Regions from separate parts of the Streptomyces sp. NBC_01451 genome, predicted to be linked through region 2. Evidence: predicted binding sites of a transcription regulator. Region 2 holds the regulator's gene; the other holds the start of a gene.
What was found. Region 2 encodes HspR, which represses chaperone genes until heat shock. Its sites were predicted from a motif close to TTGAGNNNNNNNNNCTCAA; they were not measured.
Positions count from the first base shown of each region.

Region 1: a site for HspR is predicted at 7,087-7,105, ahead of lon (endopeptidase La). Genes of this name have one in related genera too.

Region 1 is NZ_CP109479.1:2,859,426-2,868,661, forward strand. It holds gene OG595_RS12065 (sensor histidine kinase) at 1-2,674, opposite strand, end outside; gene OG595_RS12070 (hypothetical protein) at 3,114-3,905, shown strand; gene OG595_RS12075 (MarR family winged helix-turn-helix transcriptional regulator) at 3,940-4,443, opposite strand; gene lon (endopeptidase La) at 4,641-7,064, opposite strand; gene OG595_RS12085 (GNAT family N-acetyltransferase) at 7,242-7,898, shown strand; gene OG595_RS12090 (rhomboid-like protein) at 7,895-8,692, opposite strand; gene OG595_RS12095 (spermidine synthase) at 8,842-9,236, shown strand, end outside.
Region 2 is NZ_CP109479.1:5,106,208-5,115,443, reverse strand. It holds gene OG595_RS22420 (sugar ABC transporter substrate-binding protein) at 1-869, opposite strand, end outside; gene OG595_RS22415 (fibronectin type III domain-containing protein) at 1,611-3,326, shown strand; gene OG595_RS22410 (Uma2 family endonuclease) at 3,403-3,825, opposite strand; gene OG595_RS22405 (ATP-binding protein) at 4,225-4,617, opposite strand; gene OG595_RS22400 (hypothetical protein) at 4,725-5,297, shown strand; gene OG595_RS22395 (PA14 domain-containing protein) at 5,608-7,629, shown strand; gene OG595_RS22390 (heat shock protein transcriptional repressor HspR) at 7,689-8,135, opposite strand; gene dnaJ (molecular chaperone DnaJ) at 8,141-9,236, opposite strand, start outside.

The sequences.
Region 1 (9,236 bases), 2.2 Mb from region 2:
GTCTGGGCGGCGTGGCGGGCGCGGTGATTCTCGGGGTCCGCTTGGGCAGCCCCTTGTCGGTGACCGGTTCCTCCTCGACGCGCTCATGCGTGTCGGGGCCGATGGCGTAGGGGCCCGGGGTGGTGGTTTCGCTCGCGGTCGCGGACACGGCGTGGGTGTCGCGGTCGCTGTCACTGTCGGGAGCCGTGGGGACGGCCGGCTCGTGGGTGTCCTCGGCCGGGGGTTCCGGCACGAGCAGTTCCATGGTGATCTCGGACGCGGGCAGGGGCTCCGGCTCGTCCGCGTCCGCTTCGGCGTCGGCCTCCGCGTTCCGTACGGCCCGCTCCGCCAGCGCGATCATCGGGTCGGGTGCGTCGGCCGGGACCGGGGCGTCGGCCGGCCTCTCGCCCGGCTCGCCGTCGGGTTCCGGGTCCGGTTCCTCGGCCTCCGAACGCCCTTGCAGGACATTGGAGTTGACCTCGGCGTCGGCCCCGGGGAAGGAGAGTGCGGAACCGGCGAGCGTCGAGGTGGCCGACGGCGGTACGGCGGCCGGGTCCGGGGCCAGCAGCGCCTTCGGCAGGACGACGACCGCCGCGACACCACCCTGCTTCTGCTCCCGCAGCTGCACCCGCACCCCGTGCCGGTGGGCGAGCCTCGCGACGACGTACAGCCCGAGGCCGATCCCGTCGGCGTCCTCGCTCTCGGCGGCCTCGCCCGTCTCCCCTGTCCCGTACGCGTCGTGCGGGACGTCCGGATCGAAGTCGGCGAGGCGGGAGTTGAGGCGGACCAGGCGGTCGGCGGTCATACCGATGCCCTCGTCCTGGACGGAGAGCATGATCTCGCCGCTCTCCAGGAGCCAGCCGGAGATCTCCACCGGAAGCTCGGGCGGGGTGAACGAGGTGGCGTTCTCCAGGAGTTCGGCCAGCAGATGGCTGACGTCGTCGGCGGCGAACCCGGCGAGATGCGCGTGCGGCGGCAGCGCGGAGATGCGGACCCGCTCGTACCGCTCGATCTCGCTCACGGCGGCGCGGACCACGTCGACGAGCGGGACCGGACCCGCGTGCTGGTGGCCGTGTTCGGCGCCGGCGAGGACGAGGAGGTTCTCGCTGTGCCGGCGCATGACGGTGGCGAAGTGGTCGAGCTTGAAGAGGGTGGCGAGCCGGTCCGGGTCCTGCTCGCGCTCCTCCAGTCCCTCGATGACGGCGAGTTGACGCTCGACCAGGCCGAGGGTGCGCAGCGCGAGGTTCACGAAGGTGCCGTGGATGCTGTGCCGGGTGCGCGTCAACTGGTCGGCTGCGTCGGCGAGTTCGGTGCGCAGTTCCTCGCGGGCGTCGGCCATCTTCTGGCGCTGGCCGACCAGGTGCTTGCGGTCGGACTCCAGGGTGGCGATGCGCTCGTGGACGGCGAGGGCACGGGCGTGCAGGGCGTTGACCGAGCGGACGACCTGGGCGAACTCGTCGTTGCGGCCGGTGAACCTGACCGGTTCCTCGGCGAGCGGGTCGGCTGCCCCGGCCAGCCGGGCGGTGCCCCGGCGCAGCACGGAGAGCGGTCGGGTGAGGGAGCGGGCCATGGCGGTGGCGATACCGACGGCGACCAGGAGGAGGGCGCCGAGGGCGGCGATCCGGATCTCCAGCACGGTGACGTCGTCGTCGCGGAGCTTGGTGAGGGCCTTGGTGCGGCGGTCGTAGAGGGAGGACTCGACGCCGCGCATCAGTTCGAGGCGGGCGGAGACGGCCGCGTCGACGCCGCTGAGGCTGGTGGCGAGTTCGCTCGTGGACAGCGTGGGCTGGTCGGTGAGCGAGGCGAGGTACTTGTCGGCGCTGTCGACCTCGGGTCCGGTGACCGTGGAGTCGTAGCTGCCGACGGCGGCCTCGGGGGCGGTCTCGCGGAAGTCGGTGATCGCCGCGTCCGAGCGGAGCCGGGCCTGCTGGGCGGCGGCGCTGAGCGCGGCCCGGGTCCTGGCATCGGCCGGCGCGGTGACGGTCTGCTCGGACGACAGCCCGGTGACCGGGTCGTACACGTTCTCGGTGGACGTCGGCACACTGAGCGCGGCGAGGAGGAGACCACGGGCGGCGGCGGCCTGCTGGACGGCGGAGTCGAGTTCGGCGAGGGCGTACGCGCCGGCGCCCGCGCGGGGCGGCTGCTTCTCGGCCAGCTGTTCGGCGAGACGGTGCAGCCCGGTGATGGCGGCGGAGTACGCCTCGTGCGACTGGAGAGCGGTGCTCTTCCCGGTGAGCGCCTCCGTGCGCAGCGCCGCGATGGCGTCGAGGTCCGCGACCAGTGCGGCCGGGGTGTCGGGGTTCGCGCGCAGGTCGCCGACCTCCCGGTCGACGCGGGCGGCCCGCTGCTCGGAGGGCGCCTTGCCCTTGGGGCGGCCGGCGGCGATGTAGACGGTGGCCTCGTCGCGTTCGTCGGCGAGCGAGTGGGCGAGGGTCAGGGCGTCCTGGGTCTGCGTCGCGAGCGTCACCAGATCCTGCGAGTCGTGGAGCTGCGAGGAGGCCGCCACCACGGACGGGGCACCGGCTCCGGCGATCGCGGCGGCCACGACGGCGACGGCCACGATGAGCCGGTTGCGGACGTGGGCGGGACGACCCCGGCCCGCGGGATCGGTCGGGGCGTCACCGGTAGCGCCCCCTGCGGGAGCTGTCTGCCTGCCTGTGCGCCGAGGCCGCGTCTTCTGCACCGGTGCTCGCATTCCTGACTCGTGTGCCCATGGGCCCGGGTGACGATCCATCGGGACCCGGATGACGATCCGTCAACTGCACGGCCGCCCGGATGGTTCTGGCCTGCCGCTCACCCGGTACGACTCCGGTTCTCCGGCACAGTCCGGCTCCCGACCCTCCCATGCCGACGGGCAGGGAGCGCGCGTCACCCGACCCGCCACTCAAAGGAGTGAACATCAAGGAGTCAACATCGGCGGGGAGTTGGCGGCAAGTTCCTCCGGCCTGTGCACCCACCGTGACCGGCGGCCCGGTTGGACGTGGGCGGCGGGCTTTGACATTATCCGCTGTTACGTATTCACCGGGTGGATCATTCTCCCCCAAAACAGGCGTCTGACCAGCGAGTACACGTTGTTCGGACGATTGTTGCCAGCCTTTCGGGAAGCTTGTGAAGGGCTCGTGCAGACTGGCCGGATGCGCACTGAACTCGTCACGGAGCCCGGCGATCCGGCCCGCCCCAATGAGGACTTCGCGGCGATCGGACTCCCCGCCTCCGGGCAGGGCGGTTCGCTCGTCCTGCTGGACGGGGTGACTCCCCCCGGCTCCGGAACGGGTTGTCTGCATTCCGTCCCCTGGTACACGGCCCGGCTCGGCGGCGCACTGACCGAACTGTCTGTTTCACGGCGGGATATGCCCCTCACCGAGGTCCTGGCGGCCGCGATCTCCCGCACCGCCGGGGCCCACAGGCAAACCTGTGACCTTTCTCACCCACGCACCCCGCAGGCGACCGTGGTTCTGGCCCGCTGGTCACCGGCCGCCGTCGAGCACCTGGTCCTGTCCGACTCGGCCCTGCTGACCGAGTCCCCGGACGGCACGGTCACCGCGCACCTGGACGACCGCCTGTCCCTCGTCCCCCGCGCCTCCCTGGTCACGGACGCGATCGCCGACGCGACGGTACGCAACAGGGAGGGCGGCTTCTTCACGGCGGCGGCCGATCCGTCGGTGGCGTCCCGCGCGGTGACGGGTTCACTCCCGCGCGCCGAGGTCCGCGCCCTGGCCGCCCTGACGGACGGCGCGACCCGCTGGGTGGAGAGGTTCACCGAGGGCGACTGGACGGCCTGCTTCACCGCCGTACGCAAGGAGGGCCCGGCGGCGCTGGTGAACCGCGTACGGGAGCTGGAACGGGCGGACGCGGACGGGGGCCGGCCGCGCCTGGGCCGCAGCAAGACGCACGACGACGCGACGGTCGTGTACGTGGAGCTGTGACGGCCGGGAACCACTGACCGCCGGTGCGGCGGGCCTACTTCTCCATGCCGACGTTGAGCTGGTGCAGCAGCCGGGCCAGTTCGGCCACCTCGACACGGTCCCAGGCGGCCAGCTTGCGCACGTACCGCTCCCGTCGCGCCTCCCGGACGCTACGGAAACGGACCCGGCCCTCGTCCGTGAGGTGGACGAGCCAGGCACGTCCGTCGGCCGGGTCCGGCTCGCGGGCGATCAGGCCCAGCTCCTCCAGCGCGCGCAGCTGACGGGACATGGTGGCCTTGCCGACACCGATGTAGGCCGCGAGCTCGGTGGCACGCTGACGCCCGCACTCGTCGAGCCGCACCAGCAGCCCGTACGCCGACGACTCCAGGTCGGGGTGGACCTCGCGGGCCATCTCCCCGGAGTTGGCCCGGGCACGCCGCAGGAACACCGTCAACTCGCGCTCCAGGGCGAGGAACTCCCGCTCGACCCCGCGCCCGGACATCGCGGACTCGACACGCCGCCCGCCGAGGTTCCCCTCGCCGTTCCCGTCCTCGTGCACGTCAGCACCCCTGATCCGGTTTCGCCGCTCTGAAGATTTCCGCCACACACCGCCGTTGCCGCAGCTCGGACAGTATTTCGCAGGCCAGGAGCAACGACGTCACCCAGGTCCCCCCGCAGGCCCCGGGCACGGGTACGGGAAGGCCCGGACCCCCCTTCCTTCCGGGGACCCGGGCCCTCGCCGACCGGCAGCGTCCGTCACGCCGCTGCCGGAACCCTCACCTCCGCCGGGTTCTGAGCCGGGGTGAGCGCCAGTTCGAGGACCTGGCGGACGTCCGTGACGGCATGGACGTCGAGCTTCTCCAGGACCTCGGCCGGGACGTCGTCCAGGTCGGCCTCGTTGCGCTTCGGGATGATCACGGTGGTGACGCCGGCCCGGTGCGCGGCGAGCAGCTTCTGCTTCACACCGCCGATGGGCAGCACCCGTCCGGTCAGCGAGACCTCGCCGGTCATGGCGACGTCCGTCCGGACGAGCCGTCCGCTGAGCAGCGAGGCGAGGGCGGTCGTCATGGTGACGCCCGCGCTCGGACCGTCCTTGGGCACGGCACCCGCCGGGAAGTGGATGTGCACGCCCCGGTCCTTCAGGTCGCCCACGGGCAGTTCCAGTTCGGCGCCGTGCGAGCGCAGGAAGGAGAGCGCGATCTGCGCGGACTCCTTCATGACGTCGCCGAGCTGCCCGGTGAGGGTCAGTCCGGCGGCGCCGGTCTCCGGATCGGCGAGCGACGCCTCGACGTAGAGGACGTCACCCCCGGCCCCGGTGACCGCGAGCCCGGTCGCCACGCCCGGTACGGCGGTGCGCCGCTCGGCCGGGTCGGTGGCGGACTCGGGCACGTGGTGGGGCCGCCCGATGAGGCCGCGCAGGTCGTCCTCCGTGACGGTGAACGGCAGCTTGCGCTCACCGAGTTCGTGCTGTGCGGCGACCTTGCGCAGCAGCCGCGCGATGGACCGCTCCAGGTTCCGGACCCCGGCCTCCCGGGTGTACTCGCCGGCCAGCTTGCGCAACGCGCCCTCGTCGAGGGCGACTTCGGCGCCTTCCAGGCCGGCCCGCTCCAACTGCCGGGGCAGCAGGTGGTCCCGGGCGATGACGACCTTCTCGTCCTCCGTGTAGCCGTCCAGCCGGACGAGTTCCATCCGGTCGAGCAGGGCCTCGGGGATGGCCTCCAGGACATTCGCGGTGGCGAGGAACACCACGTCGCTCAGGTCGAGTTCGACTTCGAGGTAGTGGTCGCGGAAGGTGTGGTTCTGCGCCGGGTCGAGGACTTCGAGCAGGGCCGCGGCCGGGTCGCCCCGGAAGTCGGAGCCGACCTTGTCGATCTCGTCGAGGAGGACGACGGGGTTCATCGACCCGGCCTCCTTGATGGCCCGCACGATGCGCCCGGGCAGCGCGCCGACATACGTACGCCGGTGCCCGCGGATCTCGGCCTCGTCCCTGACCCCGCCCAGCGCCACGCGGACGAACTTCCGCCCCATGGCGTGCGCGACGGACTCACCCAGGCTGGTCTTGCCGACCCCGGGCGGCCCGACGAGGGCGAGCACGGCGCCACCACGACGCCCGCCGACAACACCCAGCCCGCGCTCGGCACGCCGCTTGCGCACGGCGAGGTACTCGGTGATGCGCTCCTTCACGTCCTCCAGCCCCGCGTGCTCGGCGTCGAGCACGGCCTGGGCGCCCTGGATGTCGTAGGAGTCCTCGGTCCGCTCGTTCCACGGCAGTTCGAGAACGGTGTCGAGCCAGGTCCGGATCCAGCCGCCTTCGGGTGACTGCTCGGAGGACCGCTCCAGCTTGTCGACCTCCTTGAGAGCCGCCTCGCGCACGTTCTCGGGCAGATCGGCGGCCTCGACGCGGGTCCGGTAGTCGTCGGACTCCTCGCCGTCCCGCTCGCCGTTGATCTCGCGCAGCTCCTTGCGTACGGCTTCCAGCTGCTTGCGCAGCAGGAACTCCCGCTGCTGCTTGTCGACGCCCTCCTGGACGTCCTTCGCGATGGTCTCGGCCACGTCCTGCTCGGCGAGGTGGTCGCGCAGCTGCTGGGTGGCGAGCTTCAGCCGGGCCACCGGGTCGGTGGTCTCCAGCAGTTCGATCTTCTGGTCGGTGCTGAGGAAGGGCGAGTAACCGGAATTGTCGGCAAGGGCGGAGACGTCGTCGATGGCCTGTACGCGGTCGACGACCTGCCAGGCGCCGCGCTTGCGCAGCCAGGCGGTCGCGAGAGCCTTGTACTCCTTGGCAAGTTCGGTGACGTGACCGGGCACGGGGTCCGGCACGGTCTCGTCGATCCGCGTCCCCTCGACCCACAGCGCGGCCCCCGGGCCGGTGGTCCCGGCGCCGATCCGCACCCGTCCCCGGGCCCGGATGAGGGCGCCCGGATCCCCGTCGGCCAGCCGGCCGACCTGCTCGACGGTACCGAGCACACCGGTGCCCGGGTACGTCCCGTCGATGCGCGGCACGAGCAGAACCCTGGGCTTGCCGGGCTCGGTGCGGGCGGCGGCCTGGGCGGCCTCCACCGCGGCACGCACCTCGGCGTCGTTCAGGTCCAGCGGAACAACCATGCCGGGCAGCACGACCTCGTCGTCGAGCGGCAGCACGGGCAGCGTGAGCGGTGTGAACGCCGTGGACTCAGTAGCCATGATCTCCCCTTCGGCACTCAAGTTGAGCTATGCCGACTCAATGCACGGCGGAGGCCGATTGTTCCCCGGTCCGTGTTCGCCGTGAGCGATCACCTCTGCCGCGACGACCGGACCTGCGCATACAGTCTCGTACGTAATACTCATTACTGAACTTCAACCATTACCTCGGGAGTTGGCGTGGACGGAACCGTGCGGGCCTGGGTCGACGGCTGGGTGGTCTCGCGCGGGGCGTCGCCGCCGTTGGTCGAGCCCTGGGGATACACGATCGACGTGGGCACGGCCGAGCACGTCACCCGGCACGTCCTCGACGCGGTGAACGACGGCGTCGAGGAGCGGACCGTCCGGAAAGTGGCCGACGCGGTGACCGGGGAAGGCGTGTGGCTCAAGGTCTTCGCCGACCCGGCGACGGTCGGCGGGTGGCTCGGCGAGGGCTGGTGGGTCGCCCCCGATCCGGGTTACCTGATGTCGGCCCCCCTGACCGCCGCGGCACCCCCGGCCGTCCCGGACGGCTACCGGGCCCGCGTGTGGACGCGCGGCGGGGTGACCCGCGTCCTGCTCACGGCACCCGACGGCTCCTGGGCGGCCCGCGGCCAGCTCGCCCCGACGGGCCGTACAGCGGTCGTCGACCAGGTGGCGACCTCCCCCGCGCACCAGCGCCGGGGACTCGGCTCGTTCGTGATGCGCACGCTGGCCCAGGAGGCCGTCGCACAGGGCGCGGAGAGAGGCGTACTGGCCGGAACACCGGACGGACGGGCGCTGTACGAGGCGCTGGGCTGGCGGGCCGAGGCGCTTCTGACGAGCGCGAAGTTCATGGGGACGGGCGCCGGACGTTAAAGATCAAGCCGGGCCGGCCTCCGCCGTCGCCGCACCCAGGGCCAGGTGGCGACGCCGATGGCCAGCGCCGTCACATGCCCCCAGTTGGTCATCGGATCGGTGTAGGCGATCAGGTCCCGCACCAGCGTCCCGCCGAACACCAGCAGCAACGGCCACCCCAGCCAGGGCCTCAGCAGGCCCGCCAGCGCCCCCGCACTCGCCGCGACCCCGAAACTGATCCCGTAGTCGAGCCGGTGAAGGGAACTCACGGGCAGCCACCCCACCAGCACCGCGAGCCCCACCGGCACCTCGGTCGCGAGGGTGGCCAGCACATGCCCCAGTGCGAACACCCCTGCGGTACGCAGCCCGCCGATCCGCCGCTCCAGCGCGGTCAGCACGAGGAGGAAGAGCACGGCGTACGGCGATGTCACGCCACCCACGACCCACAGCGCGCTGGCGACCAGCACGAACACGGGGGTCCGCAGGAGATGGGCGACATCGGTGCTGGAGCCCTGGTGGAGGGCGTGCACGAGGGCGGGGTCGGCGTGCTCGGCGACGAAGGCCGTGACCAGGAGGACCGCCGCGAACGTGAGGGTGAACGGGGTTCCGGTGGGAGTGGGGAGGAGGCGCCAGGGACGGAGGACCCGCCTCCCGGGGGCAGCCCCCTCGGGCGCCGCGGGCCGCACGGGCACGGCTTCCACCGGTCCTCGCTGCCTCGGCATCCCGTCCAGCAGCCGTACGCCCTCCGCGACGGGCGCGTCCGGGGGCGCCGACGGACCCGCCGTCACATCACCCTTCGCATCGACCCGTTCCACGGTGAGGCTCTCCTTCCGTTTCGCCCCACCCTTCGCCTCCACCCGCACGGTTGTCTGTGACCCGCACCACGCCTCGGCCGATTCACAGCAATCCGACAGGCCTCATAAAGGCCGCGCTCATTCGAGGCGCACTGCGCCAAGATGTCCCCATGACCCACCCGACCGCCGCCCACGACACCCCCGAAGTCCTGGACCGCCGCGAGGGCCCGTACGGCGAGGTCGTCCTGCGGCGACACGGGGAGTTACTGCAGATCATCGCCAACGGGTGCTTCCTGATGGACACTTCGGACGGCCGGTCCGAGCGCCTCCTCGTCGACGCGGCCCTCGACGCCCTCACCCCCGGCACCCGGGACTCCGCCCCGCACGTCCTCATCGGCGGCCTCGGCGTCGGGTTCTCGCTCGTGCACGCCGCGGCCGACCCCCACTGGGGCGGCATCACCGTCGTCGAACGCGAACCGGCGGTCATCGGATGGCATCGGGACGGACCGCTCGCCCCGCTCTCCTCCGACGCCCTCGCCGATCCCCGTACCAGGATCGTCGAAGC
Region 2 (9,236 bases):
TTGTAGACGCTCATGTACTGCTCGCCGGAGATGATGCGCTGCACGGCGGCCAGTTCGGCGTCCTGCCCGGTGATGGGCGGCAGCTTGGTGACGCCCGCGGCCTCAAGGGCGTTGATGATGCCGCCCGCCATGCCGTCGTTGGCGGAGTAGACACCGGCGATGTTGTCCTTGCCGATGGCGGCGATCGCCTTCGTCATGTTCGCCTCGGCGTTCTCCGGCTTCCAGTCCTTGGTGTCGAAGGACTGCGCGATCGTCACCTTGCCGTTCAGCTCGGAGAGGGCGCCCTCCTTGAACTGCGCGGCGTTCGGGTCGGTCACCGACCCGTTCATCATGACGATCTTCTCCGAGCCGTCGCCCTGACCGCCGAGGGCCTCCAGGAGGGAACGTCCCTGCACCTCGCCGACGAGCTCGTTGTCGAAGGAGATGTACGCGTCGATGGGGCCCTCGGCCAGCCTGTCGTACGCGATGACCGGAATCCCCGCCTCCTTGGCCTTCTTGACCTCGCTCGCGATGGCGTGCGCGTCCACGGCGTCGAGGAGCAGGACGTCGACCTTGTTGTCGATCATCTGCTGCAACTGCTTGGCCTGCTTGGCGGCGTCCGCACCGGCGTTGGCGTACTCGACCTTGCCCTCGCCGTTGGTGAGCGACTCGACCTTGTTCTTGATGATCGGGTAGTCGAACTTGTCGTACCGAGTGTTCGCCGTCTCCGGAAGCAGCAGCCCCACCGTGATGTCGTTGCCCTTGGCGGGGGTCGCCTCACTGACATCCCCGCCGGCGTCGAGTGCGCCGCAGCCCGCGGCGAGGGAGACCGTGACCACGGAGGCGGCCACGGCGGTGGCGGAACGACGCAAACGAGCCACACGACTCATGTGAATCGGACGAGCCGGACGAGTCAGACGAAACATTCGGGTGCTCACTTCAGGGTGCTTTCCGGACGCGGGTGCAGCAGTGCGACCCATGTGTCTGAAAAGACAACGCGGGCGAGCCCACAGGCGTCAAGCGGAACTACGCAACCGGAGTGCAACATCACACTCCGTCGCCTACGTGAAGAAGTGGCGGAAGCCTGCACAAAGGGCCTTCGCACCCCCTCCATCAAGTGCCCGGCCAGAGTGCGAACAGACCCGCCCAAGATCCGTACAACCAAGCGCATCCCACGCGAGCCCTGATCATCGACGGCTTGATTCCGCCGTTCTCGAACGAACGCGCATGGATGCGACGACGGATGCCATGGATGCGAAGGATGCGAAGGATGCGAAGGGCTGAATGATCGGACCGTCTGGTCTGGATCTACGAGTACAGGTTCACCGGTGACGCGGGCTACACGGGGAGCACGGACCCGACAGTCACATGGACACCGCCCGCTACCGGCACCCACACGTTCACGGTGCGGACGGTGGACGCGTACGGGACCCGGACGGGCCCGGCGGCCACGATCCAGTTCAAGGTGGGCTGAGCCCGACACGTCCCACGCGCCCTGCACACCCCACCTGCACCCCTCTTACCTTTCGAACAAAATCACACCAGCAGTACAACCAATTCACACCTTCGTCGGTCCTGATCGTCAACGGCCCACTTCTCGTCGTTTGACGATCAGGACTCGAAGGACCGCTTTGAACCCAGCCAGACGCACGACGCAGGCAGCCACCACCGCCCTCGTGCTCGCCACCGCCGGCGCCCTGCTCAGCACCGCAGCACCGGCCGCCTCCGCCGCTACGACGTGTGTCTCTCCCATCTACAAACGGCAGTTCTTCGCGAACACCACCTTCTCCGGCACTCCGAAGAAGACCGACTGCGACACCACCATCGCCGAGAACTGGGGCGCGAACGCCCCGGCCGCCGGCCTCCCCAAGGACAACTTCGGGGTGCGATGGACTGTGACGCGGGACTTCGGGTCCGGCGGGCCGTTCGCCTTCACGGCCGCCGCGCAGGACGGCATCCGCGTCTACCTCGACGGCACGATCAAGGTCAACCTCTGGAAGAACGTCACGACGACCCAGAAGAAGACCGTCAACCTCACCATCCCGTCCGGCAAACACACCCTGCGCATCGACTTCGCGGCCTGGACGGGCAACGCGAACGTCAACTTCACCTACACGCCCCGCACTTCAGCGACCGTGGACAAGGTCAAGCCCCTCACCCCGACGGCACCCACCGTCACGTACGACAAGACAACAGGCAAGGCCAATCTCACCTGGGCGAAGAACCAGGAGATGGACCTCGCGGGATACCGCATCTACCGCCGCCTGAACGGAAGTTCGTTCCCCACCAAGCCACTCGTGACGACCACCGCCACCACGTACACCGACACCAGCCTCCCGGTGACCGGCGCCGACACCTACTACTACGAGCTCCGCGCCTACGACAAAGCAGGCAACGAGTCCGCCGGTACGGCCGAGAAGCCCGTCACCACCGTCGACCGCACCGCCCCCGCCGCGCCCACCGGGCTGGAGACCTCTCACTCGTTGTCCGGGATCTGGATCGAATGGACCGCGGTCACGGGTGCGTCGTCGTACCGCGTGTACCGGGCGCCGAGCGGAAGCAGCTCGTACGTCAGCATCGGGAACATGACCACGGCCTCGTATCTGGACACCTCGGCGGTCGAGGAGAGCACCTACACCTATCAGGTGACCGCCCTCGACACGGCCGGCAACGAGTCCGCCCGTTCCGCCGCCGTCAAGGCCACCCGCCCGGACGCCACCGCGCCGCCCGCGGTGACCGGGCTGACGGTCACGCCGACCGAGTACGGCTTCTCGCTGACCTGGGATCCGAACCCGGCGCCCGACCTCGGGCGGTACCTCGTCTACCGGGGTGAAATCCGGGGCGACGAGGAGAAGGTCTGCTCCGTGCACGAGGTGGAGTGGCTGTCCGCCGACACCACGTCGTACGAGTACGCGACCCTGCCCGACGGCGAGGAGGCCTGCCTCTTCGTGGACGCGTACGACGACAACTGGTGGTCCGCCTGGAAGACGACCGGCGACGCCGACATCGTGGTGGCGACCGAGCTCGACGTGACGCCGAGCGTTGCCACCCCGGAGGGCTCCCCGCTCGAACTGGACGCATCCGGAGCGGAGAGCGACGAGGGCAACCACCTCGACTGGAACTGGAGCTCCGTTTCCCAGGTGACGACCGGCTTCCGCGTCTACCGCTGGAACCCCGCCGCCGGGACGTACGAGAAGATCGCCGACCTCGGCTCCGACGTCACCGACTACTACGACACCGGCGCCCGGCGCGGCACCACGTCCTTCTACTGGGTGACCACCCTGGCCGCGGACGGCACCGAGTCCGTGCCGGCGGGCGACTGGGCGGCCACCGCGCCCACGAACTGACCGCACACGCACGAAGGGGGCCGGGAGGCAGCTCACCTCCCGGCCCCCTTCCACGTTCGACGTTCGACGACGCTCCTCAGCCGCGCTTCGGCCCCGTGATCGCCTCACCGACGACGAACCCCTTGGCAGGGCCCTCCGGGACGACGGCCTCGGTGCCGTACGGCACGCGGTGCTCGTCCTCGTAGGGGCCGTGTTCGGGCACGGGAGCGGTCTGGATGCTCACGGTCCCGTGGTTGTCGTAGTCATCGATGATCACGTAGACGGGGATTCCGGCACGGGCGTACTCACGGCGCTTGCGAACTCGGTCACGATCCTGGTTGCGCTTCCCCGGGGAGACGACTTCGATCACCATGTGAACCGCTGACGCGTTGACGCCAAGGCCGTCCTCTGTCTCGATCGGCTCACCATCCCGAGGAGCCACGAACCCGTCCGGAATCCACGCCCTGTACGGATGGATCACATTCGTGTCGTTCCAGGCGCCGTACTCACTGTCCTGCACGACCAGGAGTCCCGGGATTCACTGACCTGCTCTCTGAACCGGATCCTGATCCCAAGGCCAGGATCCGCCGTCACCGGACGGCTTTCCAGGACGTCGAGGACGAGCAGGATCGCGGCCCCGGACATAACCACGAGGGTCAGTGCCCACGCGCAGGATTCGGCGCGCCTTGCGGAGGCGCGGTGGGACATCACTCCGCTCTCTCCCCCTCTCCGGACAACGGCGGGATGGGGACGAGCGGGATCAGATACCAGGTGCCTCCGCGGGCGTCGCGGTGGCCCCCGGGGTGCGCTGACTCCTTTACGCACGCGCCCACTTCGCTGAGGATCGGGGCGCCGTAGAACAGAGAGGCGCGTACGGTCCCGCACCTGTCCGGGGTCGGGGGCATGGCCGCGGTCTCCGTCACGGTGTGCCGCCTTCGGGCAGAACCAGGCGCGCCCACACAACCTTGCCGACCGTGTCGCGCGGTTCGGTGCCCCACGCATCGGCGAGGGCCTCCACCAGCGCCAGACCCCGCCCCGACTCGTCGTCACCCGCCGCATGCCGCAACCTCGGCTGCCCGTCGCTCACGTCGGACACCTCAAGGCGCAGCGCAGCACCGGCCAGTTCGAACCGGACGGCGATCACCCGGCCGGGGGCTGTCGGGGCGTTCACGGCATTGGTGGTCAGCTCGGAGAGCAACAGGACTGCGGAGTCGGCGAGTTCGGCGTCGTCGATGTGCCATATGGCGAGCTGGTGCCGGAGGGCGGCGCGGGCGCGGCCGACGCTGCGGCGGTGTCGGGGGAACCGGTACATACGTGGTGACGGCCGCGGACGCGACGGGGAACGAGTCCACCTGGAAGTCCTTGGTCAGCGCAACGAGGCCGGTCGGACCGAGCAGTGCACCGAAGCCGCCGGCCATCATGAACCCCTCCATCGTGAACAACCGGCTCTCGATGAGCTTCTCGAACAGCGGGTACGTCCCCGTGTCCGGCTACGAGGTGTACCGCTCGCGCACCACTCCCGTGGACACGACCGTGCCGGCGAACCACTTCGGGGGCGGGGGAACGTCGTTCCAGGCCACGGTCTCCGAGAACGAGTACGACTACAACTACGCCGTGGTCGCCGTCTCGACGTACGGCGTCCGTTCCGTGCCCTCGTTCTCGTTCCGGCCGCACGTGGTGCCTCTGACGCAGCTGCCGCTGCCCGTCAACGCGGTCCAGACCGTTCCGGGCGACGGGCAGGTCCAGCTCCTCTGGGACGCCTATCCCCAGAGTCCCACCGAGCAGGTGGTCGTCGGCTACCGCGTCTACCGCTCGACCACCCCTGGATTCACCAAGGAAACCGCCGAGTCGAGTGTCCTGACCCACGTCACCACCTACACCGACAAAGGGCTGACCAACGGCACGACGTACTACTACGCCGTCGCCTCCGTCGCCGAGACCGGCACGGAGTCCGCGCTGTCCCCCGAGGTGATGGCGACACCCACGGCCTGACCCGTCTCGGCTCCGCCGGTGGCCCGTGATCGCCTCACGATGACGAGCCCCTGGCGGGGCCCTCCGGGACGACGGCCACGATGGCGTACGGCGTCGGCGGCAACACGATGCTCACCATGCATGGCCGCCCGGATCCAGGCCACACGGGTTCCCCGGCTTCGACGACACCGTCATGAGGCTCTGTCGCCGAACCTGGTCGGCAGAGACGGGATTATCACTCGCACCACCCGTACAACCAAGCCCCACTCTCACGAGTCCTGATCGTCAACGGCTCCCCCCTGCCGTCGGTGATCAGGACCGAAGGACCGCATTGAACCCACGCAGACGCACGACACCCACAGCCACCACGGCGACCGCGACCGCCGTCGTGCTCGCCACCGCGGGTGCGCTGCTCAGCACCGCAGCCCCGGTCGCCTCGGCCGCGACCACCTGCAACTCCCCTGTCTACAAGCGGCAGTTCTTCGCGAACACCACCTTCTCCGGCACTCCGAAGAAGACCGACTGCGACGCGGCCGTCGCCGAGAACTGGGGCGCCAAAGCCCCCGCGACCGGCCTCCCGAAGGACAACTTCGGCGTCCGCTGGACGGTGACACGGGACTTCGGATCGGGCGGGCCGTTCACCTTCACGGCCGCCGCCCAAGACGGCATCCGCGTCTACCTCGACGGCACGATCAAGGTCAACCTCTGGAAGAACGTCACGACGACCCAGAAGAAGACCGTCAACCTCACCATCCCCACCGGCAAGCACACCCTGCGCATCGACTTCGCGGCCTGGACGGGCAACGCGAACGTCAACTTCGCCTACGCGCCCCGCACTTCGGCAGCGGTCGACAAGGTCAAGCCGCTCGCGCCCACCGGAGCATCCGCGACGTACGACAAGACCACCGACAAGGTGAAGGTCAGTTGGGCGAAGAACAAGGAGATGGATCTCTCCGGCTACCGCGTCTACCAGCAGGTGAAGGGAGGAACCGGTTGGGGCAGGATCAGCGGTGTCGCAGACCTGTCCGGGACCTCGTTCACCCGGTCGGTGGGCGCGACCGGCGCCACCCTCCTCTTCGAGGTGCGGGCCGTGGACAAGGCGGGCCACGAGTCGACGGGCAGCGCTGACCAACTGGTCACCACCGTCGACCGGACCCCGCCGACCGTTACCGGACTGAAGGTCCTGAGCGAGAGCGCCCTGGGCGGAGTGACCCTCTGGTGGATGTCCGACGAGGGATCGCTGGAGAACCACCTGCTGAGGGCCAGTTCGCCCAACGGGCCGTTCACCGTGCTCAAGAGCGCGAGCAACTCGGCGAACGATGAGACCGCCCCGTACGGGGAAACCTCCTACTACAAGGTCTCGGCCACCGACACAGCAGGCAACACCGGGTACTCGTCGGTGGTGTCGTACGCCCGGCCGCTCGCCGTGCCCTACCTCGTCAACGGCGTCAACCGGCCGGAAGACGGCGGCGGCGTAGATCTGACCTGGTGGATGTCGCCGTTGGCACCGGCGGAGTTCCGGGTGTACCGCCATGACGAGACCACCGGGACACAGCTCGTGTCCTGTGACCCCGAGCTGATCGACACCACCTTCGGACTCCGGCACACCTACCTGTGCACCGACACCACCCCGGTGCCCAGTACGAGCTACTCGTACTGGGTGACCACCGTCGATGCCCTCGGACGCGAGTCGAAGCCCTCAGAAGGCATCGGCAGGTTCTACACGGACGCCACCGCCCCGCCCCTCGTCACCGGGTTCACGGCCACCGCCACCGAATACGGCACGGTCCTGGACTGGGACGACAACCCGGCGGCCGACATCGCCGAGTATCACGTCGTCCGGCTGAGCACGGTCGGCGACGGCACCCAGTACACCTATGTGGGCCGAACCGAGGCGGGAACCACCCGGATCGTCGACTCGGCGAACCTCCAGGACGGCGAGACCCACACGTACTACGTGAGCGCCGTGGACACTTCGGGCAACTCGAATGATTCGTCAGCCGAAGACCTGGTGTCCGTCACCGTCACCGAGCACGACCTGCGGCCCACCGTCGAGACCCCGGCGGACTGGCGGGTCCACGTGAACGCCCAGGTCGCCGACGACGCGACCTCGGTCGATCTCACATGGCGACTGGACAGCTCGTACTACGGGGCCGTCACCGGGTACCGGGTCTACCGGTGGAACCCGGCCACCACCACGTACGAGCCCCTGACCGCCGACCCGGTCACCGGCACGTCATACACGGACACCACGGCCGCGGTCGGCACCACCAACTTCTACTGGGTGACCGCCCTCCACGCCGACGGCACCGAATCCGCCCCCGACGACGCATGGGCGGCCCTGGCGCCCTGATCACGCGAGAGGGGCCCGGAGAATTCTCCGGGCCCCTCTCGCGTGTCTGTCCACGTACCTCAGTCCTGTTGCCGCTTCGGCCGCCAGACCACCAACGCACTGGTCTGCTGGACCTCCTGGTACGGAACCAGGTCCCGCCGGTACGACGCGTGCACCGCCGCCTCCCGCTGCTGCATGGCAGCCGCGGCCCCGTCCAGTGCGGACTCCATCTCCGCCACCCGGGACTGCAGAGCAGCGACCTGGTTCTCCAGCTCGATGATCCGCTTGATGCCGGCCAGGTTGATGCCCTCGTCCTGCGACAGTGCCTGCACCGTGCGGAGCAGGTCGATGTCGCGGGCCGAGTAGCGGCGGCCCCGGCCGGGGGTGCGGTCGGGGGAGACCAGGCCCAGGCGGTCGTACTGGCGCAGGGTCTGCGGGTGCAGGCCCGAGAGCTGGGCCGCCACCGAGATGACGTAGACCGGGGTCTCCTGCGTCAGTTCGTACGGATTGCGTCGACGACCGTCCATCTCGGTCAAGCTCCCTTCGCTGCCTCGAACAGCTCCGCCCGCGGATCCTCGTCCGCGGTCGCCTCGCGATACGCCTCCAGTGCGTCACGAGCCTTCCCCGTCAGCTCCGTCGGAACACTCACCTCGACGGTGACCAGCAGATCGCCCCGGGTGCCGTCCTTGCGGACCGCGCCCTTGCCCCGCGCGCGCATCGTGCGCCCGTTGGGCGTGCCCGGGGGCAGCTTCAGGGTGACCGGCGGGCCGGCCAGGGTCGGGACCCTGACCTCGCCGCCGAGTGCCGCCTCGACGAACGTCACCGGCACCGTCACCGTCAGGTTGTCCTCCTTGCGGCCGAAGACCGGGTGCGCGTCGACGTGGACGGTGACGTACAGGTCGCCCGCCGGGCCGCCGCGCTCTCCCGGCGCTCCCTTGCCGCGCAGGCGGATGCGCTGGTTGTCCGCCACCCCGGCCGGGATGCGCACCTGCATCGTCCGGGAGGACTTGGCGCGCCCGGAGCCGCTGCACACCAGGCAGGCGTGCTCCGCGATCAGGCCCCGGCCCTTGCAGTCGGGGCAGGGGTCGGTGAGCGAGAAGCCGCCGCCCGAGCCGCGGGCCACCTGGCCGGTGCCGACGCAGGTCGGGCACACGCGCGGTGTGCCGTTCTTGTCGCCGGTTCCCGAGCACGCCTTGCAGGGTGACTGGGACGTCATGCGCAACGGGACCGTCGCGCCGTCGACCGCCTCCGTGAAGCTGAGCGTGACCTCGGTGTCGATGTCCTGGCCGCGCCTGGGCTGCGTACGAGTGGTCCCGCCGCTGCGGTTGAACAGGCCGCCGAAGACGTCTCCGATGCCGCCGCCGAAGCCGCCCGCGCCGGAACCGCCGGCGCCTCCGCCCTGGGCGCCGCCTCCGAAGAGGTCACCCAGGTCGAAGTTGAAGGAGCCGCCGCCCGCGCCCGGCCCGGGGCGGAAGCCGCCGTTGCCGAAGAGGGCGCGGGCCTCGTCGTACTCCTTGCGCTTCTTGGGGTCGCCGAGGATGTCGTTCGCCTCGGAGATCTCCTTGAAGCGCTCCTCGGCCTTGGCGTTGCCCTTGTTGGCGTCCGGGTGGAACTCGCGGGCGAGTTTC